Linked DNA regions of Sinorhizobium fredii USDA 257. The protein of the gene in region 1 interacts with the protein of each later gene in a pairwise test. Links are inferred from orthologs where the notes say so. Each region holds a gene or a part of one and is shown in the gene's direction. Other genes may lie near its edges. The genes, in order: mtgA and USDA257_RS21935.

Evidence for each region.
Region 2: the proteins of mtgA (region 1) and USDA257_RS21935 interact in binary tests that used the Escherichia coli proteins (3 or more experiments, as listed by UniProt). The link is inferred for Sinorhizobium fredii USDA 257 from one-to-one orthologs.

Annotation. Positions count from the first base shown.
Region 1 is NC_018000.1:5,927,308-5,939,196, forward strand. Bases 3,658-6,633 are described here. They hold mtgA (monofunctional biosynthetic peptidoglycan transglycosylase), read left to right. Parts: upstream 3,658-4,760; coding sequence 4,761-5,507; downstream 5,508-6,633. Other genes in these bases: USDA257_RS27880 (polyprenyl synthetase family protein), read right to left, coding at 3,658-4,549; USDA257_RS27890 (glutathione S-transferase family protein), read left to right, coding at 5,585-6,232; rpmF (50S ribosomal protein L32), read left to right, coding at 6,405-6,590. Also shown: USDA257_RS27855 (HpcH/HpaI aldolase/citrate lyase family protein), read left to right, coding at 1-9; USDA257_RS27860 (DUF1737 domain-containing protein), read left to right, coding at 6-212; ispG (flavodoxin-dependent (E)-4-hydroxy-3-methylbut-2-enyl-diphosphate synthase), read left to right, coding at 466-1,719; USDA257_RS27870 (LysE family translocator), read right to left, coding at 1,730-2,371; hisC (histidinol-phosphate transaminase), read right to left, coding at 2,574-3,629; more of USDA257_RS27880, read right to left, coding at 3,635-3,657; polyhydroxyalkanoate synthesis repressor PhaR, read right to left, coding at 6,819-7,397; USDA257_RS27905 (acetyl-CoA C-acetyltransferase), read left to right, coding at 7,623-8,804; USDA257_RS27910 (beta-ketoacyl-ACP reductase), read left to right, coding at 8,915-9,640; USDA257_RS27915 (ABC-F family ATP-binding cassette domain-containing protein), read right to left, coding at 9,781-11,604; USDA257_RS27920 (thiamine diphosphokinase), read right to left, coding at 11,609-11,889. UniProt on the Escherichia coli protein: Peptidoglycan polymerase that catalyzes glycan chain elongation from lipid-linked precursors. May play a role in peptidoglycan assembly during cell division in collaboration with other cell division proteins.
Region 2 is NC_018000.1:4,677,591-4,682,530, reverse strand. Bases 1-2,988 are described here. They hold USDA257_RS21935 (peptidoglycan D,D-transpeptidase FtsI family protein), read left to right. Parts: upstream 1-614; coding sequence 615-2,363; downstream 2,364-2,988. Other genes in these bases: USDA257_RS21930 (UDP-N-acetylmuramoyl-L-alanyl-D-glutamate--2,6-diaminopimelate ligase), read left to right, coding at 2,431-2,988; ftsL (cell division protein FtsL), read left to right, coding at 214-615; rsmH (16S rRNA (cytosine(1402)-N(4))-methyltransferase RsmH), read left to right, coding at 1-207. In the rest of the region: more of USDA257_RS21930, read left to right, coding at 2,989-3,891; USDA257_RS21925 (UDP-N-acetylmuramoylalanyl-D-glutamyl-2,6-diaminopimelate--D-alanyl-D-alanine ligase), read left to right, coding at 3,893-4,940. UniProt on the Escherichia coli protein: Essential cell division protein that catalyzes cross-linking of the peptidoglycan cell wall at the division septum. Required for localization of FtsN.

The DNA of each region.
Region 1 (11,889 bases):
AAATCTTGAAGCTCTACCGATTTTTGACCGGCCCCGACGACGCGTCGTTCTGCCACAAGGTGACGGCGGCACTGAACCAGGGTTGGAGTCTGCACGGCCCGCCGGCCTATGCCTTCAACGCCGATACACAGCATATGCTGTGCGGCCAGGCGGTGGTGAAAGAGGTGGAAGGCACGGATTATCGTCCCGAGATGAAACTGTCGGAGCAATAGGGCCGCTCATAGGCGGATATCGATTAGCCCTCGCCCCTGGCTCGTCCCGTAGGCCGACGCTTACAGGCGAAAGTGGCCGGCAGGCCGGGGCCAATCACCCGCCTTGACGACCCTCGCCATCAATTCGCCGTCAGCGCGTGATGTTGCCGTTGACAAGCAGGCTTTCCTCCTCCACCTGAAGGGCGAAAGCTCGGGACGCGACTGCCGTCCGCATCCCGCTTCGAACTCGCCGGGACCCCAAGAAGAGGCCTTCATGTCTTCTGCTTTCGATTTCGAGCCAAAGCCGCGCCGCCCGTCGGTTGCCGTCGATGTCGGCGGCGTCATCGTCGGCGGTGGCGCGCCGGTCGTCGTGCAGTCGATGACGAATACGGACACGGCCGATATCGATGCGACGGTGGCGCAGGTGGCGGCCCTCCACAAGGCAGGCTCCGAACTGGTGCGCATCACCGTCGACCGCGACGAAAGCGCCGCCGCCGTGCCGAAGATCCGCGATAGGCTGCTGCGCCTCGGCATGGACGTGCCGCTCGTCGGCGATTTCCACTATATCGGCCACAAGCTGCTTGCCGATCACCCGGCCTGCGCCGAAGCACTGGCGAAATACCGCATCAATCCGGGCAATGTCGGCTTCAAGGACAAGAAGGACAAGCAGTTCGCCGAGATCATCGAGATGGCGATCCGCTACGACAAGCCGGTGCGCATCGGCGTCAACTGGGGCTCGCTCGACCAGGAGCTCCTGACGCGGCTGATGGATGAGAATCAGGCCAAGGGCTCGCCCCTGACGGCGCAACAGGTGACGCGCGAGACGATCGTGCAGTCGGCGCTGCTCTCGGCGGAGCTTGCCGAGGAGCTCGGCCTGCCGCGCAACCGCATCATTCTCTCCGCCAAGGTTTCAGGCGTCCAGGACCTGATCGCCGTCTACGCGATGCTGGCCGCCCGCTCCGACCATGCGCTGCATCTTGGCCTTACCGAGGCTGGCATGGGGACGAAGGGCATCGTCGCCTCCTCGGCTTCGCTCGGCATCCTGATGCAGCAGGGCATCGGCGACACGATCCGGATTTCGCTGACGCCCGAGCCCGGCGGCGACCGCACCCGCGAGGTGCAGGTGGCGCAAGAGCTCCTGCAGGTCATGGGCTTCCGCCAGTTCATCCCCGTCGTCGCCGCCTGTCCCGGCTGCGGCCGCACCACCTCCACGGTCTTCCAGGAACTCGCCCAGAAGATCCAGGAGGATATCCGCGCCAGCATGCCGGTCTGGCGCGAGAAATATCCGGGCGTCGAGGCGCTCAAGGTCGCCGTCATGGGCTGCATCGTCAACGGCCCGGGCGAGAGCAAGCATGCCGATATCGGTATTTCGCTTCCCGGCACCGGCGAGATGCCGGCCGCGCCGGTCTTCATCGACGGTCAGAAGGCAATGACCTTGCGCGGCCCGAAGATCGCCGAAGACTTCCAGCTTCTCGTCGCCGACTATATCGAAAAACGCTTCGGCCGCGGCCAGGCGGCAGCCGAGTAAGCAGCAACGATCAAAGCCGGGTGGTCAAAAGCTTCAGGCCGGCAAAGGCGAAGAAGCCGGCCATCAGGCTCTCGATGATCCGCCGCGATTTCAGATAGCCGCGGTGCACCGGCGACAGCGAGAAGACGATCGCAAAGCCGCAAAAGGTGACGAGGCCGATCAGCATGCAGCCGCCGATGAAGGTGGCGGTGACGGCGGCCGGCGCCCCTTCCGGCATGCCGAGCGACACCAGCATAATCCAGGCGAAGATCGCCTTGGGATTGGTCAGGTGGATGCCGAGGCCCTTGAGATAGAGCTTCTTCAGCGACATTTGCAACGGAACGCCAAGGGATGGCCGGGGTGTGTCACCTCGCATCGCTGCTCGCAGCGCATTGTAGGCGAGCCAGAAAAGATAGCAGGCGCCGGCGATCTTCAGGACGATGATCGCCTCGCCATAGGTCCGGATGAGCGCCGAGAGGCCCGAGGCGGTCAGCATCGCCCAGGTGTAGCTGCCGGTCAGCACGCCGAAGGCAAGCGCCAGCCCGGCCTTTCGCCCCTGGCTCACCGACGTCGCGATGATCGCCAGAACCGCCGGGCCTGGCGATGCGGTGGCGATGACATAGGCCGTCCAGGCGACCAGAAGCTGCGGAAGATAAGGCGTGAGTTCGAGCATGCGGCGCCACCCATTTTGTTGTTCCGGACGGAAAGTAGCCGAGGCCCTCGCGGCAGCCAAGGGCTAGCCTTTCCTGGTTAAATTGAATCATTCTGTTGGCTCAAGCGGAGCGGAATGCTTGCTCGGCTGGCGCGCGGCGTAGCCAACGCTACGGCGAAGCCAGCCGAGCAAACAGGCCGCCCGCTTCAGCCAACCCGAAGGGCTAGAGAATCTCGTCGAGCGCCGAAATCAGCCTGGCGCATTCCTCGTCGGTGCCGATGGTGATGCGCAGGAAATCCGAAATCCGCGGCTTGGCGAAGTGCCGGACGATGACTGCGCGCTCGCGCAGCTTGGCCGCGAGCGTCTGACCGGCCTGGTCCGGATGGCGGGCGAAGATAAAGTTCGCCTGCGACGGCAGGACTTCGAAGCCGCGTTTCTCCAGTTCGCTCGTCAACCGCGCACGCGTGGCGATGATCTTGCCGCGCGTCGCCTCGAACCACGCCTCGTCCCTGATCGCGGCGGTCGCGCCAGCCTGGGCGGCGCGTCCGAGCGGATAGGAGTTAAAACTGTCCTTGACGCGCTCCAGCGCCTCGATCAGCACCCGCTGGCCGATCGCGAAACCGACGCGCAGGCCGGCCAGAGCCCGGGACTTGGAGAAGGTCTGCACGACCAGCAGATTGTCGTATTTCGGAACGAGCGCGGCCGCCGATTCGCCGCCGAAGTCGATATAGGCCTCGTCGATCACCACCGTCTGGTCGGGATGTTCGGCGACCAGCCGCTCGATCTCGCCAAGCGGCAGGCCGATGCCGGTCGGCGCATTGGGGTTGGGCAGGATGATTGCGCCGCAGGGGCGACGATAGTCGGCGATATCGATGCGGAATGCGGTGTTGAGCGGCACTTCGATCGCATCGATGCCGAAAAGCCCCGCATAGGTCGGATAGAAGCTGTAGGAAATGTCCGGATAGAGCAGCGGCTCGTCGTGCTTCAGCAGCGCGGCGAAGGCGTGGGCCAGCACCTCGTCGGAGCCATTGCCGACGAAGACTTCCCCGGCCGAGACGCCACATCGTGCGGCGATCGCCTCCCTCAGGCCCAGCGCGACCGGATCCGGATAGAGCCGGAGTTCGGCGTTTGCCGCCGACCGGATCGCCTCGAGCGCCTGTTCCGACGGACCGTACGGACTTTCATTGGTGTTGAGCTTGACGAGATTGGCCATGCGCGGCTGCTCGCCCGGAACATAGGGTGTGAGCCTGGAAACGATCGGCGACCAGAATTTGCTCATTGTGTTCAGTTCCTTCGGTTCGCGACAAAGCGGGCGGTTTCGACGAGAACGGCCGAACGGGTACCGTAGGGTGCCAGCAGTTCTTCCGCCTCCGCCACCAGCTTTTCGAGTTGGCGCTCGGCCCAGGCCTGGCCATGAAGGCCGACGAGCGTACCCTTGCCGCGGGCGGCGTCCTTGCCGGTGGCCTTGCCCATCGCCTCGGCGTCGGCGGTGAGGTCGAGCAGGTCGTCGGCAAGCTGGAAGGCAAGGCCGACCTTGTCGCCGAAGGCGCGCATGCGTCGGCGATCCTCGAGACTCGCGTCGGCGATAATCGCGCCCGCCTCGCAGGCGAAGCGGATGAGGGCGCCGGTTTTCATCGCCTGCAGCGTAACGATAGCTGCCTCGTCCGGCGCCGTCTTCTCGGCGGCGAGGTCCAGCGCCTGCCCGCCAGCCATACCGCCAAGGCCGGCGGCGCGGGCAAGTGCCAGCACAAGCGCCGTCTTCTGGCGATCCGAGAGGGGCGTTGCGGGCGCGGCGACAATGTCGAAGGCGAAGGTCAACAAGCTGTCGCCGGCGAGAATCGCCGTTGCTTCGTCGAAGGCAATGTGCACGGTCGGCTGGCCGCGCCTGACGTCGTCGTCGTCCATCGCCGGTAGGTCGTCGTGGACGAGCGAATAGCAATGCACGCATTCGAGCGCCGCACCGATCCTGAGCGATGCATCGGCGCTGCCGCCGAGAAGGGCGGTACTTTCGGCGACGAGGAAAGGACGCAGCCGCTTGCCGCCATTGAGCACGCCATGGCGCATGGCATCGAGCAGCGTTGCCGGGCGGGCGATCTCGTCCGCTTGGGACGCGGGCCCGAGGAGGCTCGAGAGCAGTCCCTCGACCGCCAGCGCCGCGGCCTTGAGGCGTTCCGCAAAGAATGATGGCTCGTCTTGCATGAGAGGCTCTTTGGCACGTGGGAGAGCCGCTTTCAACGGACTTTTGCGCCGCAGCTCACGCGTTTTGTTCGGGATGAGTGCACAGGCGCCCTTGTCTTTGCGAGAAAGGCCGTTCAACTTTCGCGATCCATGAAATAAGAGTGGGGCCATGAAAAAGAGCGGGGTCATGAAATAAGAATGGGGAATGGATAGAGGGGTGGACAGTCAGGCCGTGGACATCGTTCCGGAAGAACGCGAGGAGGGCGAGTTGCCCGCCGGACGGTGGTCTGCCATGCGCCGCACGTGGCGAACGCGCCGCCGGCGTCTCGTTCTCGCGGCGCTTTGCATTCTCCTGCTGCCTTACCTGCTGATCTTCGTCTACCTGCTCGGTTTCATTCATCCGGTATCGACATTGATGCTGCGCGACCTCGTGCTGCTGCGCGGCTACGACCGGCAGTGGGTGGCGTTCGACGATATCTCCCCGGTCCTCGTCCAGTCGGTGATGATGTCCGAGGATGGCCAGTTCTGTGTCCATAACGGGGTCGACTGGATGCAGATGCGCGGTGTCGTCGAGGACGCCCTGGATGGCGAACAGACGCGCGGTGCGAGCACGATCCCGATGCAGACGGTCAAGAACCTCTATCTCTGGAACGGCCGCTCCTTCGTTCGAAAAGGAATGGAGCTGCCACTCGCCGTCGTTGCCGATCTCGTCTGGAGCAAGCGGCGCATGATGGAAATCTACCTGAACGTCGCCGAGTGGGGCGACGGCGTCTACGGCATCGAAGCCGCCGCGCGGCATCATTTCGGCGTTTCCGCAGCCAAGCTTTCGCGCCGCCAGGCGGCGCTGCTGGCCGTGGCGCTGCCCAATCCGATCGACCGCAATGCCGGCAAGCCCGGACGGGGCTTGAGGCGTCTCGCCTCGGTGATCGAACGTCGCGCCGGCCGCTCCGGCGACTACATCACATGTCTTTATGATTGAGATGAAGACAATTCATTGGTTGTGCGGCTGCGCCTATGGCAAGTCTGCCTCCCGAAAAACCAAGCGGAGACGGAGCCATGGCCGAGCTGGTCCTTTATGTCGGCAACAAGAATTATTCGTCCTGGTCGCTTCGGCCGTGGCTCGCCCTCGAAGGTTGCGGCATTCCGTTCGAGGACGTCGTCATCCCCTTCGACTTTCCGGCAGGTAACCCGAGGATTCGTGAAATCTCGCCGACCGGCCGCGTGCCGGTCCTGCAGCACGGCGATATCCGCGTCTGGGAATCGCTGGCGATCATCGAATATGTGGCCGAGCTTTACCCCGAGGCTGGCCTGTGGCCGGAGGACCGCGGGGACCGTGCCCGTGCGCGCAGCTATTCGATGGAAATGCTTTCCGGCTTCCGGGCGCTGCGCGGCGCCTGCCCGATGAATATCCGCCGGCCGGTGAAGGCGATCGCGCTTCCCGAAGGGGTCGCCGCCGATGTCGCGCGGATCGAAGAGATCTGGCACGAGGCGATCGCCCGCTCCGGCGGACCGTTCCTCTTTGGCCGCTTCACCGCCGCCGACGCGATGTTCGCCCCCGTCGTCAACCGCCTGGAAATATATGAGCTCACGACGGATCCGGCAACGCTCGCCTACATGGACGCCGTCAAGGCACACCCGGCCTTCCGCAAATGGGAGGAGGCATCGAGGGCCGAACCGTGGATCGTGCCGGAGGACGAGGTCTGACGTCTCAAGTAGGAGCAGACGCTTGCCGCCCCGATTCGAAATTTTGCACGCGGGGACTGGTCAAAGCGTGGTTGGCCATGTATAAGCGCGCAAAATTTCCGAGATCGACATCTGTTTGACCCGGCCATTTTCGGCTGCTGAACAGTGTTTTGCCCGATAAGTGGAGAATGAAATGGCTGTACCTAAAAGAAAAACGAGCCCGTCCAAACGGGGCATGCGCCGTTCTGCTGACGCCCTCAAGGCTCCGACCTACATCGAAGACAAGAATTCCGGCGAACTGCGCCGTCCGCACCACATCGACCTGAAGACCGGCATGTACCGCGGTCGCCAGGTCCTGACGCCGAAGGAAAGCGCATAAGCTCTTCCGTCTGCGGATGAAGTTTGAAGGGTCGGCTCTGCCGGCCCTTTTTCTTTGGTGCGTTGGAGCGCAGCGCTTCCGAAACGCCCCTCCCCAACCCCTCCCCACAGGTGGGAGGGGCTTGCGCGCGTCACCGTCCAGCCCAACTCAAGGTTCCCACAAGTGGTGACGGATTGAATCAAATGTGAAGTAGGGTAGCCCCTCCCTTTTATGGGGAGGGGCGTATTTCTAGCCGAGATTGTCGAGCTTCGTCTGCAGCGCCCGAAGCTGTTCCTTGAGCTCGTCGATATCCTTCGCCTCGGCCTTCTTGGTCTCCTTGGCCGGAGGAGCGGCCATGAAGGGCGAGAACATCTGCATGGCCTGATGGAACATTTCGGTGTTGCGCTTGACCTGCTCCTCGACCAGCTGCAACGGCACCTGGAGGTTCTTGCCGAGCGGCGTGTCGCCGAAGGCCTTGTTGATCTGCTCGCGCATCTGCGCCTGCTGCTCGGTGAAGGCCTGCATCGAATGTTCGAGATAGCTCGGCACGACCATCTGCATCTGATCGCCGTAGAATGAGATGAGCTGGCGCAGGAAGGAAATCGGCAGAAGCGTATTGCCGGTCTTCGACTCCTGCTCAAAGATGATCTGCGTCAGCACGGAATGCGTGATATCTTCACCGGACTTGGCGTCCTGGACGACGAAGTCTTCCCCCCTCTTCACCATCACGGCCAGATCGTCGAGGGTCACATAGGTGCTCGTGCCGGTATTGTAGAGCCGCCGGTTTGCGTATTTCTTGATAACGATCTGGCCTTCATGCTTCGCCATCAGGGTCTCCTCTACCCATCGTCCCGTCTTTATTGTGTTTTTTAAGAGTATCCGCAAAAGAGCGCCGCTGACAATCTCTTTGTGCATTGCGGCGACGCAGGTGCAAAACAACGGTCGGTAGAACCGACGATGAAGCTTTTGTTGCAGAGCATCAAGGAGTTTGACTTGCGCTCCTGGCTTTGCCAGTCTGCTTCTCCAGGCAAAGGAAACAAGAGGAAACGTCCCATGAGCAATCCCTCCATCGTGATCGCCAGCGCCGCTCGCACCGCAGTCGGGTCCTTCAACGGCGCCTTCGGCAACACACCCGCTCATGAACTGGGTGCAACGGTCATCAAGGCGGTCCTCGAACGGGCCGGCGTCGAGGCGGCAGAGGTCCACGAGGTGATTCTCGGCCAGGTGCTTCAGGCCGGCGAAGGGCAGAACCCGGCCCGCCAGGCGGCGATCAAGGCCGGCCTCCCGCCGGAAAAGACCGCCTGGGGCATGAACCAGCTTTGCGGCTCGGGCCTGCGCGCGGTCGCCCTCGGCATGCAGCAGATCGCCATCGGCGACGCGAACATCATCGTCGCCGGCGGCATGGAATCGATGTCGATGGCACCGCATTGCGCGCATCTGCGCGGCGGCGTCAAGATGGGCGACTACAAGATGATCGACACGATGATCAAGGACGGCCTGACGGACGCCTTTTACGGCTACCACATGGGCATCACCGCCGAAAACGTCGCGCGTAAGTGGCAGCTGACCCGTGAGGAGCAGGACGAATTCGCGCTCCGCTCGCAGAACAAGGCGGAAGCGGCGCAGAAGGCCGGCCGGTTCGCCGACGAAATCGTCCCGTTCATCGTCAAGACCCGCAAGGGCGACGTCAGCGTCGACCAGGACGAATATATCCGCCACGGCGCCACGCTCGATTCGATCGCCAAGCTGCGTCCGGCCTTCGACAAGGAGGGTACGGTCACCGCGGCCAACGCCTCGGGGCTCAATGACGGCGCTGCCGCAACGCTGCTGATGACCGAGGTCGAGGCCGCCAGGCGCGGCATTCAGCCGCTCGCCCGCATCGTCTCCTGGGCGACGGCCGGCGTCGACCCGCAGATCATGGGCACCGGCCCGATCCCCGCCTCGCGCAAGGCGCTCGAAAAGGCCGGCTGGTCGGTCGGCGACGTCGAACTCGTCGAGGCCAACGAAGCCTTCGCGGCGCAGGCCTGCGCGGTCAACAAGGATCTCGGCTGGGATCCGTCGATCGTCAACGTCAACGGCGGCGCGATCGCCATCGGCCACCCGATCGGCGCTTCCGGTGCCCGCGTCCTCAACACGCTGCTCTTCGAAATGAAGCGCCGTGGTGTTTCCAAGGGCCTCGCAACGCTGTGCATCGGCGGCGGCATGGGCGTCGCCATGTGCGTCGAGCGCCTGTAACAGTTAGCGGTATGCAAGGGCTCCGCCCTATTCGATCGAGCACGCGCGGCCCGGAGTTCCGGGCCGCGGAAGAATAGTTTTGGCAGATTTTAACCCAATGGGAGGCGAACATGAGCAGGGTAGCATTGGTTACGGGTGGGTCCCGCGGTATCGGCGCTGCGATTTCGGTGGCGCTGAAGGCGGCCGGTTACAAGGTGGCTGCGACCTACGCCGGCAATGACGAGAAAGCCCAGGCCTTCAAGCAGGAAACCGGTATCCCGGTCTACAAATGGGACGTCTCCAGCTATCAGGCTTGCGTCGACGGTATCGCCAAGGTGGAGGCGGATCTCGGGCCGATCGACATTCTCGTCAACAATGCCGGCATCACCCGCGATGCGATGTTCCACAAGATGACGCCGGAACAGTGGGGAGAGGTCATCAATACCAATCTCACCGGCCTCTTCAACATGACGCATCCCGTCTGGTCGGGCATGCGCGACCGCGGCTTCGGCCGCGTCATCAACATCTCATCGATCAACGGCCAGAAGGGCCAGATGGGCCAGGCGAACTATTCCGCCGCCAAGGCCGGCGATCTCGGCTTTACCAAGGCGCTGGCGCAGGAAGGGGCGGCAAAGGGCGTCACCGTCAATGCGATATGCCCCGGCTATATCGGCACGGAGATGGTGCGGGCGGTGCCGGAAAAGGTGCTGAACGAACGAATCATCCCGCAAATCCCGGTCGGCCGCCTCGGCGAACCGGACGAGATCGCCCGCTGCGTCGTGTTCCTGGCGTCTGACGAATCCGGCTTCATCACCGGCTCGACGATATCGGCGAATGGCGGACAGTATTTCGCCTGATCTACAGCGCCTCGCGTCTTTTCAGGCGCACAAAGGTCGCTGCAGCGCTTTGAGTTGCTGCAATTTTTACCCTTGAGTTGGGCTCGACTTCTGGCCCCTCCTCCTTGTGGGGAGGGGTTTTCCCATAAATCGGACCGGCGTCAGCCTTCGAGCTCCTCGCGCAACATTTCAAGCTCCAGCCATTCCTCCTCCATGCGCGTCAGGCCCTCTTTCAGTTTTTCGAGCTCGGCGGCAAGCTTCGCGAAACCGTCCGGATCGCGGGAAAAGAGAGAAGGATCGTGCATCTTCTCTTCGCGCTTGGCGATCTCGGCCTCGGCCTTGGCGATCTCCTTCGGCAGGTTCTCCAGCGCGAATTTCTGCTTGTAGGAGAGTTTCCCCTTGGATTTCGGCTCGGCTGTTTCGACGGGGGCATCGCTCGGCTTGGCCCTCTCGGCTTTCTCGGCCTTGCGCCGCTCCTCGATCGCGCCCTTGCGCTGCGCCATCATGTCGGAATAACCGCCGGCATATTCGATCCAGCGGCCGTCGGGCGCTTCCGGATTGGCGGGCGCAATGGTCGAGGTCACCGTGCGGTCGAGGAAATCGCGGTCGTGGCTGACAAGGATCACCGTTCCGGCAAAGCCGGCGACGATCTCCTGCAGGAGGTCGAGCGTCTCAATGTCGAGGTCGTTGGTCGGTTCGTCGAGGATCAGGAGGTTGGTGGCGCGCGCCAGGATGCGGGCGAGGATCAGCCGGGCTCGCTCGCCGCCGGATAGTTCGCTGATCGGCGTGCGGGCCTGCTCCGGCTGGAAGAGGAATTCCTTCATGTAGCCGGTGACGTGTCGCTGTTCGCCGTTGACGAGAAGCGTCTCGCCGCGCCCGTCGGTCAAGTAATGCGCCAGCGTCTCGTCGAGGTTCAGATCTTCACGCTTCTGGTCGAGCGTGGCGATCTCCAGATTGGTGCCGAGCTTGACGGTGCCTGAGTCCGGTTCGAGCTGCCCGGTCAGGAGCTTGAGCAGCGTCGTCTTGCCGGCGCCGTTTGGCCCGACGAGGCCGATCCGGTCGCCGCGATGGACGCGGATCGAGAAGGGCGCGACGATCGTCCGCTCGCCATAGGCCTTGGTGATCTTCTCCGCCTCGATGACCAGCTTGCCGGATTCCTTGGCGTCGGCGACGGTTGCCTGGATCGTGCCCTGCGGCCCCTTGTGGCCGCGATAGCGCGTCCGCATGTCCTGCAACTCGCCGAGGCGGCGCATGTTGCGCTTGCGCCGCGCCGTGACGCCGTAGCGCAGCCAGTGCTCCTCGCGCTCGATCGCCTTGCCGAGCTTGTGCTGTTCGAGTTCCTCCGCCTCCAGCACCTCATCGCGCCAGGCTTCGAAATGAGCAAAGCCTCGGTCGAGCCGGCGCGACTGGCCGCGATCGAGCCAGACCGTCGCGGTCGAGACCTTCTCGAGAAAACGCCGGTCGTGCGAGATCAGCACGAGGGCCGAGCGGCTGCGGGCGAGCTCGTCTTCCAGCCATTCGATCGTCGGCAGGTCGAGATGGTTGGTCGGCTCGTCGAGAAGCAGGATATCGGGCTCCGGCGCCATGACGCGGGCGAGTGCCGCGCGGCGCGCCTCGCCGCCGGAGAGGCGCTTCGGGTCCTCCTCGCCGGTCAGCCCCAGATGCTGCAGCAGATAGGTGACGCGGTAGTGATCGTCGCCGGGGCCGAGCCCGGCCTCGGCATAGGCCTGCACCGTGTCGAAGCCGTCGAAGTCCGGGGCCTGGTGCAGATAGCGGATGGTTACCGAGGGATGCCGGAAAATCTCGCCGGACTGCGGCTCGATAAGACCGGCGGCCATCTTCATCAGCGTCGATTTGCCCGAGCCGTTGCGGCCGACGAGGCAGATGCGGTCACCCGGCTCGACCTGCAGATTGGCGCCGGCGAGAAGCGGCGTGCCGCCGAAGGTAAGAAGGATGTCGTCAAGCTTCAGGATGGGGGGCGCCAAGGCGTCAGGCTCCGGAAAGATCGTAGGGTCGGGCGAGAACCACCGCCCGGCCGGATTTCAGGGAAAAGCGAACCGGACCTTCCGCGACATTGGAAATCGTCCGGGAGGAGCCGAAAGGCAGTGCGAAGCCGTGGAGCGGGTAGCGGGCGTTTTCGATCGACAGGCCGGTAAGGTCGGTGAAGCCGAGGATCGAGAACAGGCTGCCCTTCGGCAGGTCGATCTCGTGGACCCCCGGCATCAGCGCATAGGCCTCCTCCTCGCCGGAGGTCATGAGCGCGGCGTGTC
Region 2 (4,940 bases), 1.3 Mb from region 1 along the record:
CTTCCGCTGGTGACGGCACGCGACGCAACCTTCACGCCAGTCGGCAAGCCTATGGTTGCGGCGAGCGAGGAAGAATCGTCCCGCAATACGCGCGCCCGGTCGGCGAAACTCAGGGCCGGTATCCGCACGCAGGCTCCGTCGCCGGGAACCGATCTGTCCATTTTCAACCTGCCGGAGCTGGCGAGCCTTGCCAGACTAGGGGGCTAAGAGACGATGCTCAGAACGCTGGATATCGTGCTGATTGTCATCATGACGGGGGCCGCCACGGTCACCTACACGATCAAGCACCAGGCCGAGAACAAGCTCGAGGAGGTCCGCAGACTTGATGCTGCGATCAAGCTCGAGGAGGACACGATCGACCTGCTCAAGGCCGACTGGGCGTTGCTGACCCAGCCCAACCGGCTGGAGCGGCTCGTCGGCGCCTTCGCCGTCGACCTGCAGCTCACGCCGACGCCCTCGACACAACTCGCCAGACCCGAGGAACTGCCGATGCTGAAGGCGGATGTGCCGCCTCCGGAGGAGGGCAAGGACAAGAAGGGGAAAGGCAAGAAGGACGATGGCGTCGCCGCCGTCATCAATGCCGATAATATCGAAACAGGTTCGGTGGCGCGCTGATGTCGTTTCTCTCCCGTATCATGGTGCTGAAGAGCAAGGCGCATTTCTCGGCCGGTGGCAACAACCGCCCCGCGGAGGCGGGCGTCAGCGTCACGTTCCAGGGCACGCGCAAGAAGAGCGCCAGCCAGGCGAAAAGCCGCGTTGCGATCGTCATTGCGAGCTTCGGCATCGCCTATGCGGTGATCGGCGGGCGGCTGGTGCAATACGGTGTCGCGCAGCCGGAGACGGTTTCCTCGATCGGGCGCGCCGACAACCTTTTGGCCTCGCGTCCCGACATCCTCGATCGCAACGGCGAGATTCTCGCGACCGACATCCGCACCGTGTCGCTCTATGCCGAGCCGCACAAGATCGTCGATGCCGACGAGGCGGTGGAGCGGCTCGCGACGGTTCTGCCCGACCTCAACGCGCGAGAGATCTACAACAAGCTCAAATCGAACTCGCGTTTCCAGTGGCTGCGCCGGCAATTGACGCCGAAGCAGCAGAGCGAAATCCTGGCGCTCGGTATTCCCGGGATCGGCTTCCGACCAGAGAAGCGCCGCTTCTATCCCGGCGGCCCGACGGCCGCTCATATCCTTGGACATGTCAACATCGACAACCGCGGCGTCGCCGGCATGGAGCGCTACATCGACAGCCAGGGGCTTGCCGATCTGGCGGCGATCGGCATGACCAGCGACGCCAAGCTCGAACCGGTCAAGCTCTCGATCGACGTGCGCGTCCAGAACATCGTGCGCGACGTCATCGATTCCGGCATGAAGAACTATAAGGCGATCGCCGCCGGCGCCGTCGTCATGGACGTGCGCACCGGCGAAGTGCTGGCGATGGCATCGGTGCCGGATTACGATCCGAACAAGCCCGCCGAAGGGGCCGAAGAGGGCTGGATGAACCGCATGTCGAACGGCACGTTCGAGATGGGTTCCACCTTCAAGACCTTCACCATCGCCATGGGTCTCGATTCCGGCAAGGTAACGCTCAACGACAGCTTCGACGCGACGGCGCCCATCCGCATCGGCGGCTTCACTATCAAGGACTTCCACGGTAAGCGCCGCGTGCTGACCGTGCCGGAGATCTTCCAGTATTCGTCCAACATCGGCACGGCCAAGGTCGCCGATCTCGTCGGCATTCCGGGGCATAAGGAATTCCTGACCCGCCTGGGCCTTCTCACGAAACTGCCGACGGAGCTTCCGGAGGTCAAAACGCCAAGCCAGCCGCGTGAGTGGAAGAAGATCAGCTCGATCACCATTTCCTTCGGTCATGGCGTCTCGACGACGCCATTGCAGACGGCGGTAGCCGGCGCTGCTCTGGTCAATGGCGGCAAGCTTATCCCGCCGACCTTCCTGCCGCGCACCGAGGAGCAGGCGAGCGAACTCGCCACTGCGGTCGTCAAGAAGAGCACGAGCGACGACATGCGCTACCTGCTTCGCTGGAATGGCATTGCCGGCTCCGGCAAGCGGGCGCTCGTCCCGGGCTTCAATGTCGGCGGCAAGACCGGCACGGCCGACAAGGTCGTCAATGGCCGCTACGCCAATGACCTGAACTTCAACGCCTTTCTGGCGGCGTTTCCGATCGACGATCCGAAGTACATCGTGCTGACCTTCATCGACGCGCCGAAGACCGGCGAGGGCGGCGGGCGCACCGCCGGCTCCAATGCCGCGCCGATGGTCCGCGACATTATCAGCCGCTCGGCGCCGCTGCTCGGTGTCGAACCGAAATTCGGAGAAGACGGTTCTGCCTTGCTTGTGTCTTATTGACCGTGAAATGAGAATGCGGACGATTCGCGATTTCGGCGGATTGATATCGGTGTGAGACGTGCAGTTCATGAAGATCAGGGACCTGGCGGGAACGACTTTCCCGGAACTTTTGGCGCAACTGAAGGGCAATGACGCGGAGATCGACATTGCCGGCATCACCGCCGACAGCCGGCAGGTCAAGCCGGGCGATCTTTTCGTGGCCGTCGCCGGCACGAAAGCGAATGGCGCCGCCTATATCGCCGACGCCCTGTCGCGCGGCGCGGCGGCGGTAATTGCCGCAAAGGGCTCTGGCGGGGAGGCCGGCACACCGGTCTTCGAGCTTGTCGAACCGCGTCGCTTCCTGGCACAGGCCGCGGCCCGCCTCTACGGGCGCCAGCCCGAGACGATGGTGGCGGTGACCGGCACTGCGGGGAAGACCTCGGTCGCCTCGTTTACGCGTCAGATCTGGGCGCATTCCGGGCTTTCGGCAGCGATGATCGGTACCACAGGCGTCACGGCGCCGGGACGCAACGACTATGGTTCGCTGACCACTCCGGACCCGGTGTCGCTTCACAAGCTGCTTGCCGAACTTGCCGACGAAGGCATTACCCACGCGGCGATGGAGGCCTCCAGCCACGGTCTCGACCAGAGCCGGCTCGATGGGGTTCGGCTCGCCGCCGCCGCCTTCACCAATCTCGGCCGCGACCATATGGACTACCACCCGACCGTCGAGCACTACATGGCCTCGAAGATGCGCCTCTTCGGCGCACTGTTGCCGAAAGGTTCGCCGGCGGTGATCTTTGCCGACGACCAATGGTCGACCGAGGCGATCGCCGCGGCCCGCAAGGCCGGGCACGACGTGCGCACCGTCGGCCGTAACGGCGATTTCATCAGCTTGAAGCGGGTCGAGCATTTCCGCCACAAGCAGTCGGCGGAAGTCCATGTCGGCGACGACATCTTCGAAATCCATGTGCCGCTCGCCGGCGATTTCCAGGTGGCCAATGCGCTTGTCGCCGCCGGCCTTGCGATGTCCACCGGGATCGCCGCCAAGGCGGCCTTCTCGGCGCTCGAAAAACTGCAGGGCGCCTCCGGTCGGCTGGAACTGGTGGGCCAGACGAAGGACGGCGCGCTTGCCTATGTGGACTACGCCCACAAGCCCGACGCGCTTGAAAACGTGCTCGAATCGGTGCGCCCGTTCACCACCGGACGGGTTATCGTCGTCTTCGGCTGCGGCGGCGACCGTGACAAGGGCAAGCGGCCGATCATGGGTGAAGTTGCCGCGCGGCTCGCCGACGTCGTCATCGTCACCGACGACAATCCGCGCTCGGAAATCCCCGAAGTGATCCGCTCGGAGATCATGGCCGGTGCCACAGGAGCGACCGAAATCGCCGACCGCGCCGAGGCTATCCGGACCGCCGTCGGCATGCTGCAAACCGGCGATACGCTGATAGTTGCCGGCAAGGGGCATGAGGAGGGGCAGACAATCGGCTCCGTGACGCTGCCATTCTCCGATCACGCGGAAGTACGCAAGGCGCTGGGAGGGCTGTGATGTGAGCTGGCTCTGGACATGCAGCGATCTGCTTGCGGCCATGAATGGCCGCCCGGTCGGAAGCCTGCCGGATGGGATTATCGGCATCTCGATCGACAGCCGCACGATCGCCAAGGGCGAGGCCTTTTTCGCGATCAGGGGCGATCGGGTCGATGGACACGACTATGCCGGCCTCGCGCTTGCCAACGGCGCCTCGCTGCTCGTTGTCAGTGAAGGCAAGCTTCCGGCGCTCGGGCGGTTGATCGCGCCGATGATCGTCGTCGATGACGTCCTGGAGGCGATGATCCGCCTCGGCTGCGCCGCGCGCGACCGCAGTGCCGCGAAGGTCATCGCCGTCACCGGCTCGGTCGGCAAGACGACGACGAAGGAGATGCTGCGGCACGTTCTGTCGCCGCTCGGGCGCGTCCATGCCTCCGTCGCATCGTTCAACAATCATTGGGGTGTGCCGCTGACGCTTGCGCGGATGCCGGAGACGACCGATTTCGGCATCTTCGAGATCGGCATGAACCATCATGGCGAGATCCGGCCGTTGACCGCGATGGTACGTCCGCATGTGGCCGTCGTCACCAGCATTGCCGCTGCCCATCTCGGCAACTTCGCCAGTCTTGACGAGATCGCCTCGGCGAAGGCGGAGATCTTCGAGGGCGTCGTCAAGGGCGGCCATGCGGTGATCAACCGCGACAGTCCGCAGTTCGATCTCCTCGAAAGGGCAGCCGCGGCGGCAGGCGTTGGTCACATCCACGCCTTCGGCGCCAACCCAAAATCGGAATATCGGCTGATCGAGTTCGCCGCGGGCGCGGATCGATCCGTCCTCTGGGCCGGCATCGGCGGCCGAACACTGGAAGTCACGATCGGCGCTCCGGGAAGGCATATTGCCGAGAATGCCCTGGCGGTGATTGCCGCCGCGCAACTCGCCGGCGCTGACCTCGATCGCGTCGTTGCCTCGCTCGCGACCATGCAGCCTGAAAAGGGCCGGGGATTGCGGCACCGCCTGAAGATTGGCGCGGGTCACCTGACGCTGATCGACGAAAGCTACAATGCCAACCCGG